Linked DNA regions of Cohnella herbarum. The protein of the gene in region 1 interacts with the protein of each later gene in a pairwise test. Links are inferred from orthologs where the notes say so. Each region holds a gene or a part of one and is shown in the gene's direction. Other genes may lie near its edges. The genes, in order: HH215_RS29080 and HH215_RS28275.

The links.
Region 2: the proteins of HH215_RS29080 (region 1) and HH215_RS28275 interact in binary tests that used the Bacillus subtilis proteins (3 or more experiments, as listed by UniProt). The link is inferred for Cohnella herbarum from one-to-one orthologs.

What each region holds. Positions count from the first base shown.
Region 1 is NZ_CP051680.1:6,888,813-6,898,751, forward strand. Bases 3,710-6,709 are described here. They hold HH215_RS29080 (ABC transporter permease), read left to right. Parts: upstream 3,710-4,576; coding sequence 4,577-5,842; downstream 5,843-6,709. Other genes in these bases: HH215_RS29075 (ABC transporter ATP-binding protein), read left to right, coding at 3,710-4,584; HH215_RS29085 (dockerin type I domain-containing protein), read left to right, coding at 6,361-6,709. Also shown: HH215_RS29050 (RluA family pseudouridine synthase), read right to left, coding at 1-280; HH215_RS29055 (CAP domain-containing protein), read right to left, coding at 337-1,425; HH215_RS29060 (hypothetical protein), read left to right, coding at 1,595-2,326; HH215_RS29065 (GntR family transcriptional regulator), read left to right, coding at 2,355-2,762; HH215_RS29070 (ABC transporter ATP-binding protein), read left to right, coding at 2,759-3,682; more of HH215_RS29075, read left to right, coding at 3,679-3,709; more of HH215_RS29085, read left to right, coding at 6,710-7,923; HH215_RS29090 (S-layer homology domain-containing protein), read left to right, coding at 7,944-9,939.
Region 2 is NZ_CP051680.1:6,686,061-6,696,666, forward strand. Bases 3,232-6,898 are described here. They hold HH215_RS28275 (efflux RND transporter permease subunit), read left to right. Parts: upstream 3,232-3,554; coding sequence 3,555-6,698; downstream 6,699-6,898. Other genes in these bases: HH215_RS28280 (TetR/AcrR family transcriptional regulator), read left to right, coding at 6,742-6,898. Outside these bases: HH215_RS28265 (sensor histidine kinase), read left to right, coding at 1-1,621; HH215_RS28270 (response regulator), read left to right, coding at 1,596-3,155; more of HH215_RS28280, read left to right, coding at 6,899-7,650; HH215_RS28285 (Rv0361 family membrane protein), read left to right, coding at 7,744-8,340; HH215_RS28290 (aldo/keto reductase), read right to left, coding at 8,519-9,514; HH215_RS28295 (aldose epimerase family protein), read right to left, coding at 9,548-10,423. UniProt on the Bacillus subtilis protein: Required for self-resistance to surfactin, an antimicrobial lipopeptide surfactant produced by B.subtilis. Also required for swarming motility.

The sequences.
Region 1 (9,939 bases):
GCGGGGCAACCGTATTGCGATCTTTACGCACGGTTACGACTTGTCCGGGCTTGAGCGGATGGTTATAGAGCTTCTCGACTCTGTCGTCTACCGAGATTTGTCCGTGGGCGAGCAACGACTTGACGGAGTTCCGTCCTTGCGGAGCCAGCTTAACGAGCAAGAAGGCTAGGAGCTCGCCGTCTTCCGCTACCTTGAATTGTCTCGGAGGCGCTGAGTTCCTGTGATGAGCCCCGGCTTCTTTTTTGCCTGCGAAGCGGGGGGCTTTCGTTCCTTTTTTCATAGAGAATTTACAATTCCTTTCGCGTATCGCGCCATGTCTTGTGGGACAATTATAACCTATTTCTTAACGGTCATGAAATTTACCGTATAGGAAATCGTTAAATCTTTCCCGTCTTTGGATTGCAAACCTAGAACTTGCACCTTGAAGCGATCTCCCGCCCTATATCCGACGATGCCGTCCGGACGGAAAATGATCGCGGATCCCGTACCGTACCCGGTATTTTCCACGTTAAAATAAGCTCCCTTGCCCGTTACCTTTCCGTTTTTCGAATTCAATTTCCACGTTCGATTATCTTTTAGTCTCGTTAAGGATACTTTAACGTTTTTCTTCTCGGGTTTCTTGAACTTGTCCATATTCAAGCTAATCGACCAAGCTTGATGAGGGCCGAAAACTTCTATTGGAAAGGGGCTTTCTCCGGGATAGGCAACGAAGTTATGTTCGAGTTTCTTATTCCCGCTTGTATCGAACACTTGCAAGGCGGAGTAGGTCCACTCGTCCTCGCTCTCGGCTAAACCGATCCCGACGAACTTAAGCGGGGGATTCAGTATCCATCGCCGGTGACCGAGTACGGATAAGTTATAAGTATCGGAATCATCCATATAAGCATTGATCGATCGGGTTACGATATGGCCGTCATATCCGAAAGAAGCATAGATGTTGGCGCTGGAAGTGGATTCGTAGCCTTTGCCATAGAAATCCTTAGACATGTCGGCGGGTTTCTTCGGCGTATGGCTGAAGTTGTCTTCCGCGGCGAGCAAGACGGAACCGAATTGCGCTTGAACATTAAGTGGTTTCGTTGCGGTAATATTATCCGAAAGCCCGCTGATAAACCGGTAAAAGTTAATCGCGTTCACGCCGTCTTGGATGTAGTCCGTCTTTAGAGAACCGGGAGAATAGGGCGCGGATACGGATGGCATGTCGATGTAAGGCTCGCGATCGTCGGGTGAAGACATTCGTTTCTTCCATTGGGCTGCGATCTGCTGGGGCGTCCGAATGGGAAGTCCGCTATCTATGGCGGAAGCGGCAGCGGCAACGCTAACGGCAGATGCCGTGGATGCTGCGGATGCTGGACTAGTATGACCAGGCAAGAGCACCGCTAAGAAAAGAGCTAGAATTAAGGGAATGGCGGATAGCTTTCGATTCATGTTGTCAGCTCGCTTTCGTAGGGGTACATTCTCTATGTGTCGTCCTCTAATCAATTAATTCGCTGCAAAACAAAGTTTTCCTGTCGCATTGACGAGAGTGTGAACACCGTGTATAGTGTGTATATGGATATACACACATGAACACTGTGTCCGCGAGGAGGATCAACCCATGACGGAGCGCAAAGCCGTTAGCTATATCGGAGTTTATTTATGGAGAAGAGAAAGGTTCGGAATGGTTTTCACCTTGTTATTCTCGGTTTATCTGGGCTTCATCATTAGCACAACGGTGGATGCGCTCCTGGATTCGAGTGAAGAGGTTCCCAAATGGTTGAACGTGATGGCAGACTGGATCTACCTGATGATGTTCCCGACATTCGGGATGGTCATGAACAAGGCGGCTTGGGGCATGTGGCGGGACGACTTTTACTCCAAAAGGCTTGCTCATTGGCGTTCGATGCCGATTCCCGCCGCTTCCATCGTGAAGGCGAGAATGCTGCAGAGCGCGATCATGTTGCCTGTTATCGGAACGGTATTCATGGTTCTGCAATACGCGGTAGCGCCTCATCTCAGGGAATCGGTTTCGCCGCTCCAGTGGATCGAGAACGGAATCGTCTGGGCTTGTTACGGGCTTGTTCTCATCGCAGTGTATGTCTGGTTAGAGCTCGGATTCAGCGGCAAATGGTATTGCATTTATTACTTCGGAATCATGTTTCTAATGGCCGTCGTCTCCATCGTCTTGACATGGCAAGGGATCTATTTGTTTCAAGAAGTGCTTGGGATCATCCTGCGAGGATATGGCGGGGTTCTGATCGCAGGAATGGCGATCGCCGCCGGCGCGGCACTGTGGCTCAGCCATCGGATGACGATTAACCGGATCCGCGCAAGGTCGATGCCCTTATGATTCCCGTTAAAGAAAGCGTGGTGAGCTTGTGTGGCTGCCGATACGCATAGATGAACAACGTCCCGAACCGCTTTACCATCAGATCGAGGTGCAGCTTCGCGGGCTTATCCTCGGAGGGCAATTAAAGGAAGGGACGTTGCTTCCGTCGATCCGGGAGCTGGCCGTTTCCTTGAAGTGCAGCGCCATAACGGTAAGGCGGGTGTACCAAGACTTGGAAAACGAGGGCTTGATTCGAACGAGACAAGGAACGGGGACGTTCGTCGCGGGAGTGGAAGAGGTCGCCCGGGACGAACATCGTCTGGAACGCGTCGCGGAAGAGCTCGAGCGGGCGGTGGATGCGGGCTTGCAACTGCAATGCACGTTGGAAGAGATCGAGACGGCTTTCAGGCGGGTAATGGGCAATAAGTCGGAACATAGGAGAGAGGGGCAACCATGACGATAACGGATGCGAATACCGCGATTGCCCTTCGGGGGATTAAGCTGGAGCACGACCGGTTCGTGCTTGGGCCGATCGCCTGCGATATTCCGAAAGGAATGGTCACGGCGATCGTCGGTCCCAACGGGTCGGGCAAGAGCACGCTGTTTCGGGCGCTGCTCGGTCTAGAGCCGATTAAGGACGGAGAAGCCGAAGTGCTCGGAACGAATTTGATCGGGGTACAGGACGACGCGTACAAGAGCCGGATCGGCTTTCTTGCGGAAAACCCGCATGCCCACGAGAGTCATTTTACCGCCGATGAGAAAGCAAAGTTCGCCTCACTATGGTACCCGACCTGGGACTGGGAGAGATACCGCAAGCTATTGCGCCATTTCGACGTCGACGGCGGCATTAAGTTATCGAAGATGTCTAAAGGGATGCGTCGCAAAGTGGAGCTAGCGATCTCGATGGCTCACGATCCGGAGTTGCTGTTGCTGGATGAACCCTCGTCTGGCCTCGACCCTTTCGCTTGGAAGACGATGCTGGAAGAACTCAGGCGTTATATGGAGCCGGGGGACAGGACGCTCGTCCTAGCCACTCATATTATGGAAGAGATCAAGCGCTTGGCCGATTACATCCTGTTCATCTACCGCGGACGCGTTCTCGGCTTGTACGAGAAGGATCGACTGCTGGACGATTGGCGAACGATCGTCGTGCAGAGCGATTACGCGGCGAAGGGCGGCAACGAGCTGTTGGAACGTGTGCCGGGTTTACAAGGCATAGCGGAAGCTGGACCTGGAGTTTATCGGGTCGAAGTGAACGAACCCGAGCAAGGGGAAGCGTATTGCCGCGAGAACGGCTTCCAAGTGCTGGCGGTTCAGCGCATGGAGCTTGAAGATATATTAAGCTGTTTAATTCGAAAGGAGGAAGCTAGACGATGATTTCATTGAAAGTTGATCGCATACTTAAAAACTACGGCGACAAAACGGCCGTAAACCACCTCAGCTTCGAGGTGTCGGAAGGTGAGATATACGGATTGTTAGGCGCTAACGGCGCGGGTAAAACGACTACGATGCGTATGGTTCTGGGACTCATATTGCCTGATCAAGGGGATATCCGTTATCTAGGCAAGCCATACGGACAGGAGCAGCTTAGCATGCTTGGGTATTTGCCGGAAGAGAGAGGCATGTATCCGAAAATCAAAGTCAGCGACCAGATCATCTATCTGGCCCAGCTTCGCGGGATGTCCCGTAAAGATGCCGACCAGAATTTGAAGCGGTGGCTGGAGAAGTTCCAGGTGCCGGAATATTACAACAAGAAGGTAGAAGAGTTATCCAAAGGGAACCAGCAGAAAATCCAATTTATCGCGGCGGTCATTCATAATCCGAAAATTCTTATTCTCGACGAAGCGTTCAGCGGTCTCGATCCGGTCAACGTGGAGTTGTTGAAATCTACGGTGAAGGAGCTTCGCGACGGAGGCACGAGCATCCTGTTCTCTACGCACCGGATGGAACACGTCGAAGAGCTGTGCCGGAACATTACGATCATGCACAAGTCGAATCCGGTGCTGCAAGGCCCGATCAAAGATATAAAGAAGAAGTTCCCGCAAGAAAGAGTCGTCGTCGCTTCCGATGGCGTCATCAATGGATTGGAGTCGATCCCGGGAGTCAGTCAGGTCATCGTTCACGAGCATGGCGGTTACGAGCTTAAAGTAAGCACCCCGGACGCGGGACAACGCATCCTGCAACACGCGATGTCTCAAGGACCGGTCACTCGTTTCGAAATAATGGAACCGACCCTGAACGAAATCTTCATTAAGACGGTAGGTGAGAGCCATGAATAATAGCTTATGGACGGTAATGGGATTTACGATGCGCAATAAGCTGCGTAGCAAATCCTTCATCATCATGACGGCAGTGCTCGCGGTATTGCTAATCGTCGTAGGTAACCTCCCTTATCTGATCGACAAGCTGGGCGGTAGCGGCGACAAGGTAACGAAAGTCGGTTACGCGGCAGGACAGCAGGCTCCGATCATTGAAGGGCTTACGAAATTCTACACGAATATTCCGGAGTCGAACGTCGAGTTGGTCCCTCAGGCTTCCGAAACGGAATTGAAGAGCGCGCTGGAAAACGGGGACGTTAAAGGATACTTGACGTTCGTCGAAGATACCGCCGTCGGTTTCCCGAAGGTAACCTATAACTCGAAGAGCGCGTTCGAAGGCGGCACCGCTTCATCCTTATCCGCCGCGCTTCAGCAGGTTAAGATGGAATTAATCTTAAACGATGGCTTGAACGAAGAGCAAAAGGCGCAATTGTTCGCTCCGGTGTCGTTCGAAACGCAGAAGGTCAGCTTTACGAACGAGGAGGGCAAGACCGAAGAGGAGCAAGGCGTCGCCATCGGCCTTACTTACGTCATGATCATCATGCTGTTCATGGCTGTCATGATAACGGGGCAGCTTATCGCGACCGAAATTACAGCCGAGAAGAGCTCGCGCGTCATGGAAATCATCGTTACGAGCGTCTCGCCGTTAAAGCAGATGTGGGGTAAAATTCTCGGCACTTTCGTCGTCGCCATCATCCAGATCGTCATTCTGATCGGGGCGTTGGTCGCTAACTTAACGTTGCCTCACAACAAGGACATTCTGAAAGACCTCGGTATTAACTTGGGCGATGTTGATCCGATGCTCATGATCTATGCGGGATTCTTCTATCTGGCCGGGTTCTTCCTGTACGCGACATTGTTCGCGGCAATAGGCTCGATCGTCAGCCGTACCGAAGATCTTGGGCAAGCGATCATGCCGATCACGATGCTCACGCTTGTCGGATTTTATATCGCGATATTCGGCCTACAACAGCCGGACAGCACCCTAATGCTCGTGTGCCAATACATTCCGTTCTTCTCTCCGTTCATCATGTTCCTGCGGATCGGAGTAGCGGAGCCGGCATGGTGGGAAATCATTATCTCCATCGGCATTCTGATCGCTTCGATCCTCGCCATCGGTTGGCTTTCTGCGAAGATCTATCGCGTAGGCGTACTGATGTACGGCAAACGGCCTTCGGTTAAAGAAATTATTAAGGCTATGAAGGCTTATAAGGTGTAAGAGGGAAAAATTAATTGAGACATATATTTACGACCAGTTAGATCAACCCTTGATCTGACTGGTTTTTTTTCTAGGAATTGCTTAGTCGAAAGAATACGAGACCAGTAGAGTTTCGAGTCCATAAATGAAAGGACGTTTAACTAGAAAAAGCCTGTAGGTTTAGAGCGTCTGCCGTTTCTTCAACATACGTCCAGCATGGACTTCATTTAGGATGAAAGTTCCGAAAGGTGCTAGCAAGCTACTACCGGGCAAAGAGGGTATACCATTCACTGTCTTTAATCGTGAGTGGTTTTTTGTTGTGATTAATTGTGTTTCTTGACAGAACAAGGTTTTAAGTATTTGTTAAGAGCCTCTTGTCACACTGTTCGACAAGTCTTAATTAGATTCAAGGAGGAGAATAGTTTCCAGATGCTAATAAGAATCTAACATCAGAGTTTAAGAGTTTGTTAAGTGCTTAATGTTACACTGTTCGACAAATTACGTCATCATCCATGACTCAAGGAGGAGAACAGTTCCAGATGCTATCGAGAGGAACAAGCGGAGTGAAGAAATGGATTAGAACGACTCTGGCTGCAATGGCCATCGCTTTACTGACAGCCGTAGCTCTGCCGTCCAGCGAGACTCATGCCGGGGGTGTACCCCTGAATCTTAAGTCACCGCAAGATATCAAGTTTTACGCCTACAACGGCGTAACGGAAATGTACATCGTCGATACCGGCAACAACCGGGTCATTCGGGCGAATACGGACGGGGTGGCGAATCTGATCGTTCCCGTGAACAATCCGACGGCGGTCGCCGTTGACGGGGAAGGCAATCTGTACGTCGCCGAATCGGGCTTGGCCGCGGGCTTGCATGCGTTCGACCGGGATGGAGAGCCGCTCACGCTGTTGAAGCACAACGGGGAGACGATGGCCAATCCCATCGATCTGATCAGTCGAATGGTCACCCCCGTCCCGAACTATCCGAAGGTAATGAACATCAAGAGTCTCGTCATTCTCACAAAAATCAATCCGGCCACTCAGCAAGCATACAAAGAAGCTAAGTTTCAATTCGAAAACTATGCGGCAATCAGTTATTTTCCGACGGTAATCGGAATGTTGAATAGAAGTGTCACTTTGAGACTGGATCTGAGCGGTTCGAGCGGTGGCAGTTCATCCAATGCCGGAGATGGAGAGTGGGGCCTCGCAATCCATTTGGATAGTAGGGTATGGGAATCTCAAGGCTACGTCGTCGACCTGGAGGGCGTCTTTAACATGTTCCCGGGAGCAGGCTATACGACCGGAGAAATCGCGGTAGATTTCATCGGAGAGAGGTTTTACGTCGTCATGAACGAGACGAAAATTTACCGTGCCTCCTACGTCGGCGCATCGTACGTCAACCGTCCAACGCTTCAGCCCTGGCTCAATCTGACCGATGATCACGGAATCAGCAAGCCCCATGCCCTCGCTGTCGGTCCGGACAATAAGCTGTACGTAACGGATGCGGCGCAGGATCGCATCGTCGTCCTCAATCTGGATGACACCGGGACCTTCAACCGAGTGCTGAGCTTGACCAACAAGCCGCAGGATCCGCCCACCGCAGGCTCGTTCGTCATACGCGGCAAGCAAGGGAAGGCTCTTGCGTTGAACGGCTCGGATTTCCTGAACGGTTATTCCGATCCGAAAGGCAGCGCAATGCAGGAGATTCGCGTCGTGTCGCTGCCGGACCACGGCACGCTCAGCCTCTCGGGAGTTCCCGTTCAAGACGGGCAATCGATTCCTCTGGCCTCGCTGAACGGCTTGGCATTCACGCCCGATGCGTCTTGGGGCGGCACAACCTTCTTCGCATGGCAGGCGATGAATTCCGCCGGGGCGTATTCCGAGACGCCCGGTAAGGTCGAGATCATCATCCGGCCGAAAGGAGACGCCAACGGGGACGGAGCCGTAACGCCTGCGGATGCACTGCTCATCACCAAGTATCTAAAAGGGAAAATCACGCTTACGGCCGAACAGCTCGAAGCGCTCGATATGGACGAAGACGGTGAAATAACCGAAGCGGATGCTACCTTAATCATGAATATCTATATGGGCAATGCAATCTAAGAAACTTTGAGGTGAATATATTGAATTACTTTCATGCTAACCAATCTGGACTGCGCGACAAATTCAGCGCTATCCTCGTTGTATTGCTAGCGCTGGTACTGCTGCTGCCGGCACTTCCGAAAGCGTCCGCTGCTCCGTCCGACACGCCCTCTGTGCGTGTCGGCTCGGTGGCCGGAGCGCCGGGGGCTTATGTCGAAGTACCGGTTTTCTTCGACTCGAATGGCTCCGATCTGTATGTTTACCGGTCGGACACTACGATTAACTACGATCCGAACGTGCTGGAGCCGGTGGCAGGAGATGAAGCGGTCATTAGCGGACCGGTTCGAGCGCTCGACACCAACGCGCTGTTGCTCGTAGACAAGACAACAACCGGAAGTCTGAAACTCAAGCTGACGCTTACTGATTTTATAGAGGACTCCAGCGAGTTGTTCACGCTGCGGTTCAAGATCAAGGAAGGCGCGCCGGCAGGAGATTCCGCCCTTACGATTGTTCAAGGCCAGCTTTACGAGGACGTCGATCCGATATCCGCCGATCTCGTGAGCGGGAAGGTGACCGTGTCTCCGCCGGGAAATGCGGACATTGAAATCGGCTCGGCGTCCATCAAAGTGGGGGAGCAAGGCATCGTCTCCGTGCCGGTGAAGGCGGTGAAGCTTGATAAGGCTGTAGCCTCCTACGGCATACGGATCAAGTTCGATCCGGCCGCGATAAGCTTCAATGGAATCGTGGGACAAGGCTTGATGTCGAACTATAACAATACCGACGGCTGGTTGATTGTCTCTTGGCTGGATCTGACGGGCGGAGACAACCCGATTCCGGCTTCTCAGGATGCTCAGACCCTGTTCACGATCAAGTTCGCAGTTGAAGATGACGCGCCGATCGGCGATCACGCGCTGACTGTCGAGACTCCGAACGACGTGCGGGAGCTGACGTTTACGGACGTGCATGCCGTGGAGATGAACAAGACTGTCGCAAACGGCAAAGTTTCCGTTGTGGTTCCGCCCGATGCGCCGGTATCGGTCACCGCGACTCCGGGTGATGGCAAGGTCGGGCTGACCTGGCCGGCCGTGCCGATGGCGGAAACGTACAAGGTATACCTTTACGAGGGAGAAGCATCACCGGACGACGACGCCGATTGGGTAGAGATCGCTGACGGAGTCGGAACCAATGCGTATACCGCAGTGGGACTGAATAACGGTAAGTCCTATGTATTTGCCGTTAGGTCGGTCAACCTTGCCGGCGCATCCGGACTTAGCCCATCTTCGGAGGCGGTCGTGCCAGTGCCGGCTCCTGGAGCGCCGAAGGATTTCAACGCGACGCCAGGCAACGGCACGGCAGTCATCTCCTTCGCGAAGCCGGTCGGCACGGTCGGCGAGCCGATTTTGAAGTACCGTGTCGAAGCGGTACTCGACGGCGACATCATTGCAGCGAAGGAAGTGTCGGAAAGCGGCGAGGGCGTGTACAGCGCGAGCTTCGATCACTTGGTTAACGGAAAGACGTATACGATTCGCATCTACGCGGTGAACATTGCCGGAGATTCGGTGCCGCTGATCGGCGCGGTTCGTCCGGTGGCTAAGCCGCTGGCTCCAGCTATCCTGTCGGTTACGCCAGGCAATGGGCAAGTACAAGTCGCCTTGGGCGCGCCGGCCAATGTGAACGAGGCACCGGTTGACCGCTATATTGTGACTTCTAATCCCGGCGACATCTCTGTCACGGTTAACGGGGATCAGTTGTCGGCCGTCGTCACCGGGCTGACGAACGGCAAATCCTATACTTTCACGGTTGTCGCCCAGAATGCCGCCGGAATGTCCGATCCGTCCGCAGCATCGCAAGCTGCAGTACCGACGGCGCCACAAGCGGGAAGCGGAGGCGGCGGAGGCGCTTCGTCTCCGACGGAGAAGATAAAGGTCGAAGTCAGCGATGGCAGCGGCAAGGGCGGCGTTGTCGCCAGTACGACCATCGAAAGAACGACCCTTGCGGACGGCCGCAAGAAAGACGAAGTGATCCTGACGTTGGCAC
Region 2 (10,606 bases), 200 kb from region 1 along the record:
GCCCGATTTATTGGGCGTTCAGGATCTAATCGACTTGGATCGGCTCAGTCTGCAGAACATTGTCCGGATCCAGTACAACAATCCGAGTATCGAGCTCATACGTATTTTCATGACCAATGCTTCTTCTAACGAAATGTGGCCCGTCCTTTGGCATGAGCGTCGAATAAGGGGGGATCCTTGGTATGAGACCGTTAGAAAAGCAGGGTTAAGCGATGTGTGGTCGTTTAGTCTGTCTTTCCGGGAATTGATTCAAAATCGGTCCGGAGGAGAAGACGATAACCGCCCTAGAATTTCGCTGTACCGCGATCTACAGTACCCGCTGGGCTCTCACGTTGGTATTTTGCAGGTCGATATGCTGCTTACCAACTTTTTTCCGAATACGTTCGGTTCATTGCAGGATGAGCAGTCCCAGTTGGTCGTGTTCGATCGGAATGGTCATATTTTCCGAAATCCCGCCAAGGGTTTCTTGGATCGTTCGGGTTTAACCGACGAAATTCTGAAGCAGCAGTTTAACTCCATCGAACCTGCTAATCAAAGCAAAGGAAGCTTTGAATTCAAGGTCGGAAACGTTCCGTTCTTGGGCGTCTATTCTTACATCGAGCCTTTGGATTCTTATATGCTGAAGGTGGCTTCATTAGAGCCGGTATACAACGGAATTAATGAGACCCGCAATCGGATTATTCTTGCCAACGTTGTACTGCTGGCTATTTTGACGTTATCTACATACTACTTAAATTCCTTTATTCTCAAGAAGCTGCACGTGCTGACGGACTCGATGAAGAAGGTTCGGCAAGGGGATTTCGGGTTCGATATTAACATTCGCGGCGGAGGCGAGGTCGGCGATCTGGCCCATCATTTCCGTAAAATGCTGCGAAAGATTAACGAGCTTATCGCCGAGGCGGTCAACAAGCAGGCGGCCTCTAAGGAAGCCGAGCTTGCAACGCTTAAGAATCAGATCGATTCGCATTTCTTGTACAACACGTTAGAGAACATTAAGATGATGGCGGAAATCAACGATCAAAGGGACATCTCCGACGCATTGACTTCCTTAGGGAGCATGATGCGGTATAACATGCGCTGGACGAGCGAATACGTGCGTTTGAAAGACGAGATCGCCCATATCGGCAATTATATTAATATCGCGAATATTCGTTTCGATAACCGGATGAAACTCGAGATGGACATTCCCGAGGCGTATATGAAGCAAGAGTTGCTGAAAATGTCGCTCCAACCGATCGTAGAGAACTCCGTCAAACATGGGCTCGGGGATAAGGAACTTACAATTCGGATTCGCGCGGAGGAGGAAGACGGCGCCATGCTGATCTCCGTAACGGACGACGGAGTAGGCATGTCGGCTGAGCAGGAGTTCGAGTTGAACGGACGAATCAAACGGGCGAATGGAAGCGCGGCTTTAGGAGAAGGGAATGGGAACGGCAGCAGCAGCGGAAACGGCATCGGACTCGTGAACGTTCATAGCCGTATTCAGATGCATTTCGGCAAAGAGTACGGGTTAAAGGTAGAAAGCAAGCACGATAGTTACACGCGGGTAACGCTCCGTATTCCGCATTTTATATTAGACGGGGGGAACTCTGCCAATGAGAACGTTACTGATCGCCGATGACGAACGTAATATCCGGAACGGTCTAAAGGCAATGATCGAGCGCGAGTTTCCCGGAGCGTATCGGATTATGCTGGCAGCCGACGGTAAGCAGGCGCTTGAACAATACGGGCAAGACCCGGCCGACATCGTGTTGACCGATATCCGCATGCCCGTTCTGGACGGGATCGGGCTTATCAAGCGATTGGCGGAACTCCCGCAGGCCCCGGCGTTGCTTATCTTGAGCGGTTACGATGATTTCCAATATGCCAAAGAAGCGATCAAGCATAAAGTCAAAGAATATTTATTGAAGCCGATCGTCCGGGAGGACTTGTTCGCTGCACTCGGCAGAATCGAAACCGAGCTATCGCAGAGAGAATCGATTCATCATAAGCTCGAGTCCACGGATAAATACCGCAAAGGCATGCAGGTCAATACGTTGCAGCACATCTGGGCGAGATCGGACATCGGGGCCGATGAGATTGAATCGCTTGGTTACGAAGCGGGGCTTGGCGAATTCGAGCCGTCCTATTATATCGCAATCTTGGATTGTTCCGGGCATCAAAGGAATTTAATTAAAGGAAACGAATATCTCGCCGGGCATGAACGGGGCGAGAAGCTGCTTTCTTTAGAAGAGAAGGAGGGACGCCTTGTCGTCCTCTCCGCCGAGCGCGAGTTGCTTCGCGGGATGGAGAACGCTTTGGCTTCGGCTTCGGGAGGGACGGGTACTTTTTCCATAGGCATAAGCTCCGAAGGAGAGAAGATCGGACAGTTGAAAACCAAATACGAAGAAGCGCGACATGCGCTGAAGTATCGGCTCCTGCTGGATAGATCGGAATCGAGCTGGATGACTTACGAGCAATTCGCGAATCGGGATCGCGCATACCGGGTTGCGGAAGATTCGGTTCGCAAGCTGTCTAATATGATGGGAACCGACAGAGAAAAGGAAATGAAGTCGCTTCTGATGGAACTCTTCTCGGCCGAAAGGCTTGCCGATACGGATATCGGATACTTCGAGGAAGTCAGCCGGATGCTCAATGAACGGGTGTTCGACGAAGTGTTTCGCACCTACGGGGATTCGTCGGTTGAAGTTATTAAAATTTATAAGCTCGCTGGAAACTTGTACAATTTTACGCACATTCAAGACTACATTCACTGCGTCCAGGATTTATTGTTTTCTTTGAACGACTATATCCGGCATTTGAAGTCGGCGCATATCGACCAGAAGGATATGGCCAAGGCAATCGAATACATCCGCGCGAATTATAACAAGGATCTCAGCATGACGATGGTCTCTAACCATGTCTCGCTTAACTATTCTTATTTCAGCCAAGCATTCAAGGATTTCGCGGGAACGAGCTTCGTGAATTATCTGAAGAACGTTCGAATCGGGAAAGCAACGGAACTGCTGGAGACGACGGAGCTTAAAGTGTTGGAAATCAGCGAGAAGGTCGGCTTCGACAACGCGAAACATTTTAACAGAGTGTTTAAGGATATGCTCGGCGTCACGCCTATCGAGTATCGCCAGAATAGCAGCAGTCGCTCCAGAGGGAAATGAATAGGAGTCGGAGGAGGCCCCGCAGGGTTATCGATCTGCGGGGTCTTCGACGTGACTTAGAATCGTATACCAGCGCCGAAATTCGGCTTGTATTGACAATAACGGTTCTGAACACCGCTATTCCGAATTATTCTGCTACCGGATGCGAGTAAAACCGTATTAGAATCCTAGGGCAGTTTCCGGAAGGGCTTAGCGGTAAAGCGAGAATCAATTAAAAATCTCCCAGCGGGAGAAACTAATCGCATGAAATGAAAATTCCGGTTGTTGTCATGAAGGTGTTGACCAATCGTTCAATGCATATTCCCTTGACATATAAGGGTGTTAACAGGATGTTCATTTGACTTTTGAACGATCGTTCGATAAGCTTGGCACAGAGAGATTAGAGGAGGAGTTGGAGAAATGAAGAGCGTTATCGGGTTTTCACTGAAGAATAAATTCGCCTTGTGGATGATTACGATTATCGTAATCGTAGCAGGGCTGTATTCCGGCTTGACGATGAAACAAGAAAGCTTGCCTAATTTAAGTTTACCTTTCTTAAGCGTTACGACTGTGTCGCCGGGGTCCGCTCCAGATGCGATCGTGAAGGAAGTCACGGAGCCGCTGGAGAAGCGGCTGAAGAACGTGGAGGGTGTCAAGAATTTGACCTCGACCTCCATGGAGAACGTATCTTCGATCTTCGTCGAGTATGATTTCGGCCAAGATATGGATCAAGCGGTAGCTCAACTTAGGGAAGCGTCCGCGGACGTCAAACTCCCGGAAGGCGTTGAAGCTCCGAGCATTTCGAAATTCTCGTTTAACTCCTTTCCGGTCATCTCGTTAAGCGCTTCAGGACAGGGAAGCTTGGAAAACCTGACGAAAATCGTATCCGAAGAAATTCAACCGGCGCTTGAGGGCGTATCGGGCGTAGCTTCCGTGCAGATCGCGGGCCAGTACGTACAGGAAGTCACTTTAAAATTCAAAAAGGACAAGCTCGCGGAGTTGGGCTTGAGCGAAGAGACCGTAAAAGGAATCGTGCAAGGTTCGGCCTTGAAGGTTCCGCTTGGATTATTCCAATTAGAGGAAACTCAGAAAACGGTAGTCGTCGACGGCCGGGTAACGACGATCGACGATCTGAAGAAGATCGAGATTCCGGTTATCCCATCCGCACCGGGGGCAAACGCAGGAGCGCCTAACGCAGGAGCGCCTGGTGCGGGCACGCCGGATGCGGGAACGGCCGGCACGACTCCTCCGGCGACCGGAGCCGGATTGCCGACGGTTCAATTAAGCGAAATCGCCGATATCGAAATGATCGGCAAGGCGGAATCGATCTCCCGTACGAACGGCGAGGAATCCATCGGGATTCAGATCGTCAAATCAAACGACGCGAATACGGTCGACGTCGTAAACGGAGTGAAAGACGAAGCGGAAAAGCTGAAGGAAAAATTCAGCGATCTGAAGCTGGACGTTCTGTTGGATCAGGGTAAACCGATCGAGGAATCCGTCGAAACGATGTTAAGCAAAGCGTTGTTCGGCGCATTGTTCGCGGTTGTCGTTATTCTATTGTTCCTTAGAAATATACGGACGACGATCATTTCGATCGTGTCGATCCCGTTATCGCTGATTATCGCGATTTTGTTGTTGAAGCAGTTCGATATTACCCTTAACATCATGACGCTAGGCGCGATGACCGTCGCCATTGGAAGGGTCGTCGACGATTCGATTGTCGTCATCGAGAATATCTACCGCCGCATGTCGCTCTCGAACGAGAAGCTCAAGGGCAAAGAGCTCATGCAGGAAGCGACGCGCGAGATGTTCCTTCCGATTATGTCGTCTACGATCGTAACGATCGCGGTATTCTTGCCGCTCGGTCTAGTAAGCGGGATGGTCGGCCAAATTTTCCTTCCGTTCGCGTTAACGATCGTCTTTGCTTTGCTGGCATCCCTGGTGGTGGCGGTTACCGTCGTACCGATGTTGGCGCACCAAATGTTCAAGAACGGAATCAAGGCCGGTAAAGGCCATGATCATGAGAAGCCGGGCCGCCTTGCTGGGGGCTACCGTAAAATTCTGAATTCCGCATTGAACCACAAAATCATTACGCTCGTTGTCGCTTTTGCCATCCTTATCGGTAGCTTGTTCCTCGTTCCGTTGATCGGAGCCAGCTTCTTGCCGGAACAGGAAGATAAATACGCGATGGTGACCTACTCGCCGGATCCGGGAGATAGTATCGCTGACGTCGAAGAGCGTGCGCTTGTCGCCGAGAAATTCATCCTGGAGCAACCGGATATCACGAGTCTTCAATATTCCGTAGGCGGAACGAATCCTCTGCAGCCGGGACCGTCGAAGTCTGGATTGTTCTTCCTGCAATACGATAGCAAGACGAAAGATTTCGCGGACAAGAAAGAAGCGGTCCTGGAAGGCTTGCGCAAAGCCGTTCCAACCGGCCAGTGGTCCGAAATGGATCAGGGCGGCGGACTCGGGGGAAGCAATTTCAGCCTCAGCGTTTTCGGGGGATCGTTAGAAGAAATTACGCCTGTCGTAGATCGGATCGCCGAGCTGATGAAAGCGGACAGTTCGTTCGACAAAGTCGATACAAGCCTGTCCAAATCCTACGAGCAGTACACGATCGTCGCTGACCAAGCTAAGCTTAGCAAGTACGGACTTACCGCGGGACAGATCGCTATGACGCTGAGTCCGCAACGCGTTCGTCCGGTGTTGACGCAAGTCGAAGACCAAGGCAAAACCTACAACGTGTACGTGGACGTTGCGGTTGCGGAGTATAAGAACGTGAACGACATTCTGGATTCCAAGCTGCAATCTCCGCTCGGAGTATCCGTGCCGATCCGCGACGTGGCGCAGGTCGAAGAAGGCAATTCGCCGAATTCGATCGCCAGACAGAACGGCAAGATGGTCGTGAACGTGACGGCCGAAATCACGAAATCGGATGTCGCTAAAGTATCCAGCGACCTTCAAGCGAAAGTAGAGAAAATCGAGAAGCCGTCTTCCGTGGAGGTTAAGTTCGGCGGAGTGACCGAGCAGATTAACGAGACGTTCACCCAACTTGGGTTAGCGATGCTGGCCGCGATCGCCATCGTATATCTTGTGCTCGTACTGGCATTCGGGGGCGGACTTGCTCCGTTCGCGATCATGTTCTCCCTTCCGTTCGCGATTATCGGCGGACTCGTGGCCTTGTACTTGACGGGAGAGACGTTAAGCGTGTCGGCCCTGATGGGAGCGCTGATGTTGATCGGTATCGTCGTGACGAACGCGATCGTTCTTATCGACCGCGTCATTCACAAGGAGCAAGAAGGCTTATCTACTCGGGAAGCGTTGCTTGAAGCTGGCGTTATTCGCTTACGTCCGATTCTGATGACCGCGCTTGCCACGATCGGTGCCCTTCTACCGCTCGCATTCGGCTTCGAGAGCGCCGGAATTATTTCCAAAGGCCTCGGCGTGACGGTTATCGGCGGACTGATCAGTTCGACGTTGCTCACCTTGCTTATCGTTCCGATCATCTATGAGATTCTAATGAAAATGAAACGCAAGCCTAAGAAGATTGCAGCCTGACCGTCAGGTCGGCAATGGATTGAGGAAGGAGATTTAAGCGGTCGTGCAGGATAAAAAGAAGCAGATTCTCGATGCGGCGATTCGCTGCTTTGCTCGTAAAGGGTTCAATGCGACATCCATTCAGGAAATCGTAGATGAGCTCGGTATGGCCAAAGGCTCCATATATTTTTACTTCAAGTCCAAAGACGACCTGTTCGTCTCGGTTATCGAGTATTACGGCGAGATGTTGTTCGAATTGATGACCGGGTTTCCGGAGGAAGCCGGTCTTCCTCCCCGGGAGAAGCTTATTCTGCAGTGGGAAAGGCAATTCGGGTTTGTTGTCGAACATTTGGATTTCATGAGAATGCTCATCAGCGAGCCGTTAACCGGACTGCATCCGCAACTTCAGAAGCTGATGATCCAAATTCGCGCTCGTTCCCATCTTTGGCATGTACATCATTTGTTAGCGATATACGGTGATTCCGTAGAAGATTACTTGGAAGATGCGGCAGCGTTGTTTTCGGGGATCGTGAAGCCCTTTTTCGAAGCGATGTTGTTCGAGGAATGGCAATTCGACAGCTTACGATTAAGCAAGTTTCTATTAGAGCGTCTGGATGATCTTGTGACCGGGATTATCGAGGATAAAGAAACCCAGATCTTGCCCTCGAAGGACTTAAAGGAGCTAAGAAGACTAGCCGGATACGCCGAGGAAGAAGGGAACGAGGAAATGGCTCTTCTCCGACAAGTGGCGGACCTCGTCATGGCTTCCTCCGCCGAGCGAGATGACTTGATTCAGGGCGATCTTCTGGCGGCTCTTGGATTGTTGAAGGAAGAAATCGTCAAGCCGAGATTGAAAAACCATTTTCTTGCCCGGGCCATGCTTGCTCTACTTAAACAGCATGTTCCGGATTCGATTATGGAACCGTTGAGCCGGCTTGAGAGAAGCTTATCGAAGAATGGACATTTAGCATAAAATTATTCTAAAGTTTACCGTTCCAACCACATCTTTTCGACTAAATTGTGTATAGTTAGAGGGAATATTACACAATTTGGAGGATTTGCGGTCATGTATTGCGTGAATTGCGGAGAGAAACTAGTACAATCTGCGATATCCTGTCCAAGCTGCGGCTCGGTAGTCAGACAAGCTTATGACATACCGGAAGGAATGGCGGCCAAGGAAGAAACCCCGGAACAGCAGAGTTGGGTAACTCAACCGGAGACTCGATCATACGGCTTGTCCGATCAATCCAAGAAGCTGATTCTGGTAGGCATGGGAGCTATCGCGATCGTTTTCCTTATTTTCAGATTCGCCGGAGGAGCCGGGAGCCAGGCAACCCCGGAGAAAACGGTTAAGGGTTTCTTGAGCGCCGTCATGAAAGAAGACGCCAAGGAAATGACTTCCTATTTGTCGATCACTTACGAGGATTTTCCGAACGTCTCGGATAAGGATTCTTTTATAGCGATGCAAGAGGAACAATTCAAATCGGGCGGCATGGATCTTCAGGACTACGAGATTATGGACGTCAAGATTAACGAAGATAAGGCTACGGTCGATTATGAGATCGAGTACGTAGTAAATGGCATGAAGCAAACGCAAGAAGATTCTTTTAATCTCGTGAAGACGAAAAGAAAATGGTACATTTTCATAGACTTAAATCTATAAAGGTTAATTTTCGGCCTGATTCTAGTTGTAGCGTAAACGAAAACCCATTCTTCGCCTTATAGGCGGTTGAATGGGTTTTTTGTTGTAGTGTGTGGCTCGGTATTAATTGGCGCGCTGAGCCGGATTAGGCGGAAATAGGTGCAGGTAGCAGCGGCTATGCGACTTTCGGAGTTTGCTATTACCTCTTCAACGCTACCCGTGCGGATAATTCGCTAAGCTCGCCGAGTTCCGAATCTGTGAGACGGAAGCCCATCGCTTTAACGTTCTCTTCGGCATGATGCAGCTTAGACGCTCCGGGAATGGCGAATACGGAATCGCCGTTCGCATGGATGGTCCAATTCAGAGCCACTTGAGTCGCCGAGGCGTTATATTGCTTGGCAAGCCGCTCCAGAACGTCGATCAATGGTTTCGTTTGGTTTAGCCCTGCGGGTTTGAAGCCCTTCATAAGCTTGCGCGGACCCGATGTTTGCCGTATCAACTCCGGATTGGCATGGAACTTGCCGCTGAGAATCCCTTGCTCGAGCGGGGAATAGGCGATAATGGCGATCCCCAGCTCCCGAGCGGTTTCTAGAACGCCGTTGCTTTCGATTCTGCGGTCGAGCATGCTGTATTTCATCTGATTGGAAGCGAGCCGCAAGCCGTATTCTTTAAGCACGCTGTCGGCCTCTTTCATTCGCTTGGCGTTGAAGTTGCTAACGCCTACGTAGCGAATCTTGCCTTGCTCCGCTAGCTTGGCCATTTGGCGCATTTCGCTGCGGACGGAGGAGAAGGAAAACGGCTGGTGGATCATGTACAGATCGATCGGGTAGCCGCCTAATCTGCGAAGCCGTTCATCGATCGTAAGCGGGATGTTGCCCGCTGTTCGGAAGGCCGGCCACCATTTCGTAGCGATGTGCACGCCTTCCGCCAAATCTCCCGCAGCCTTTAGAGACTGCGCCAAGATTTGCTCCGATTCTCCGCCTCCGTAGACTTCCGCGGTATCGAACCAGTTGATTCCGCCCGCAAGACTGACTCGGACAATGTCGTGAACGAGGGAGCTGTCCAGCTTAGGCCAGAAACCCCCGACCATCCCTCTCGCCTGGCTGAACTGCCAGCAGCCTAGCCCGAGCGGAGAGAGTTGCAAATCGGTCGTTCCGAACTTACGTAAACCGGGTTTCGTCTGTACATCCAACATTTCATTTTCCTCCTCGGAAGATTAAAGGTCGAATTATTGTTCGAGCGCGATGGTTAACGTTAACTCGAGCTTCTCGCCCGGTGTTATCATGAGCAATTCTTTCTTCTTGTTCAGGGCTTCATTTAAGGCCGTCCAAGGTTCTACGCAGACGAACGACTTGCCTTCAACCGACCAGAGCACGACATAACGGAACTGTTCGCTATAAGCGAGACGGACCGTGCGACCTTGCGCGATCGGGAAGGTGATCTCCGGTTTGCTCGCATCGAGCAACGCTGCGGATTCTACCATCCCTTCAAGCTGCAAATATCCGTCGAAAGGCTTCTCTAGTTTATCGTTATCGTCCAGCATTCGGGTTGCGTCCGTGCCGTAGGTCAGATTTTTGCTTTCCGTCGCGAAATAAGGATGGAAGCCGGCCACCATCGGCATGTCCTGCGAAGATAGATTGCGGTATTGCTGGTCGATCGACAGGACGCCGTCCTTAAGCCGGTATGTAAACCGCAGTTCGAATTCGAATGGATAAGCGGCTAGAGTTTCTGCGTTACTATGCAACGCGAGAGTGATGGAGGCGGAGTCTTCCGTGCTAGTGTCCACGACTTCCCATGCGGAGGTTCGCGCGACGCCGTGATTGCGCATTTTGTACGTCTGGCCGTTCCATTCGTATTCGCCGTTGACCAACTGGCCGGTGATCGGGAACAACACGGGATTGCCGCCTCGAATATTCGCTTGCGGATTCAGGAACGTATCCCGATCCAAATAAAACAACTCTTCGCCATGCAAGCGGCAGCTTATAACGATCCCCCCGCGCTCGGGACAGATGGTAAATGAGGAGTTCGTGCTCGTCTCTTTCAGTTCGTATAGCGGAAATCCGTCGGTGATCGGGTTGATTTGATAGTTTGCGTTGGCGCTCAAGGAAATTCCTCCTGTGTCTTGACGTTCGTTCCTACATTATATCAATAAATGTTGCGTCGCCAAACGGCAAATAACGGCCGCGTCATCCTCGCGTTGTTAAGGGAAGTTATTCGTCATTTCCTGGGAAATGCTGTCGGAAATCGCGGGGGATGTCGGAAGCGCGCAGGAGATGCGGGATTACAA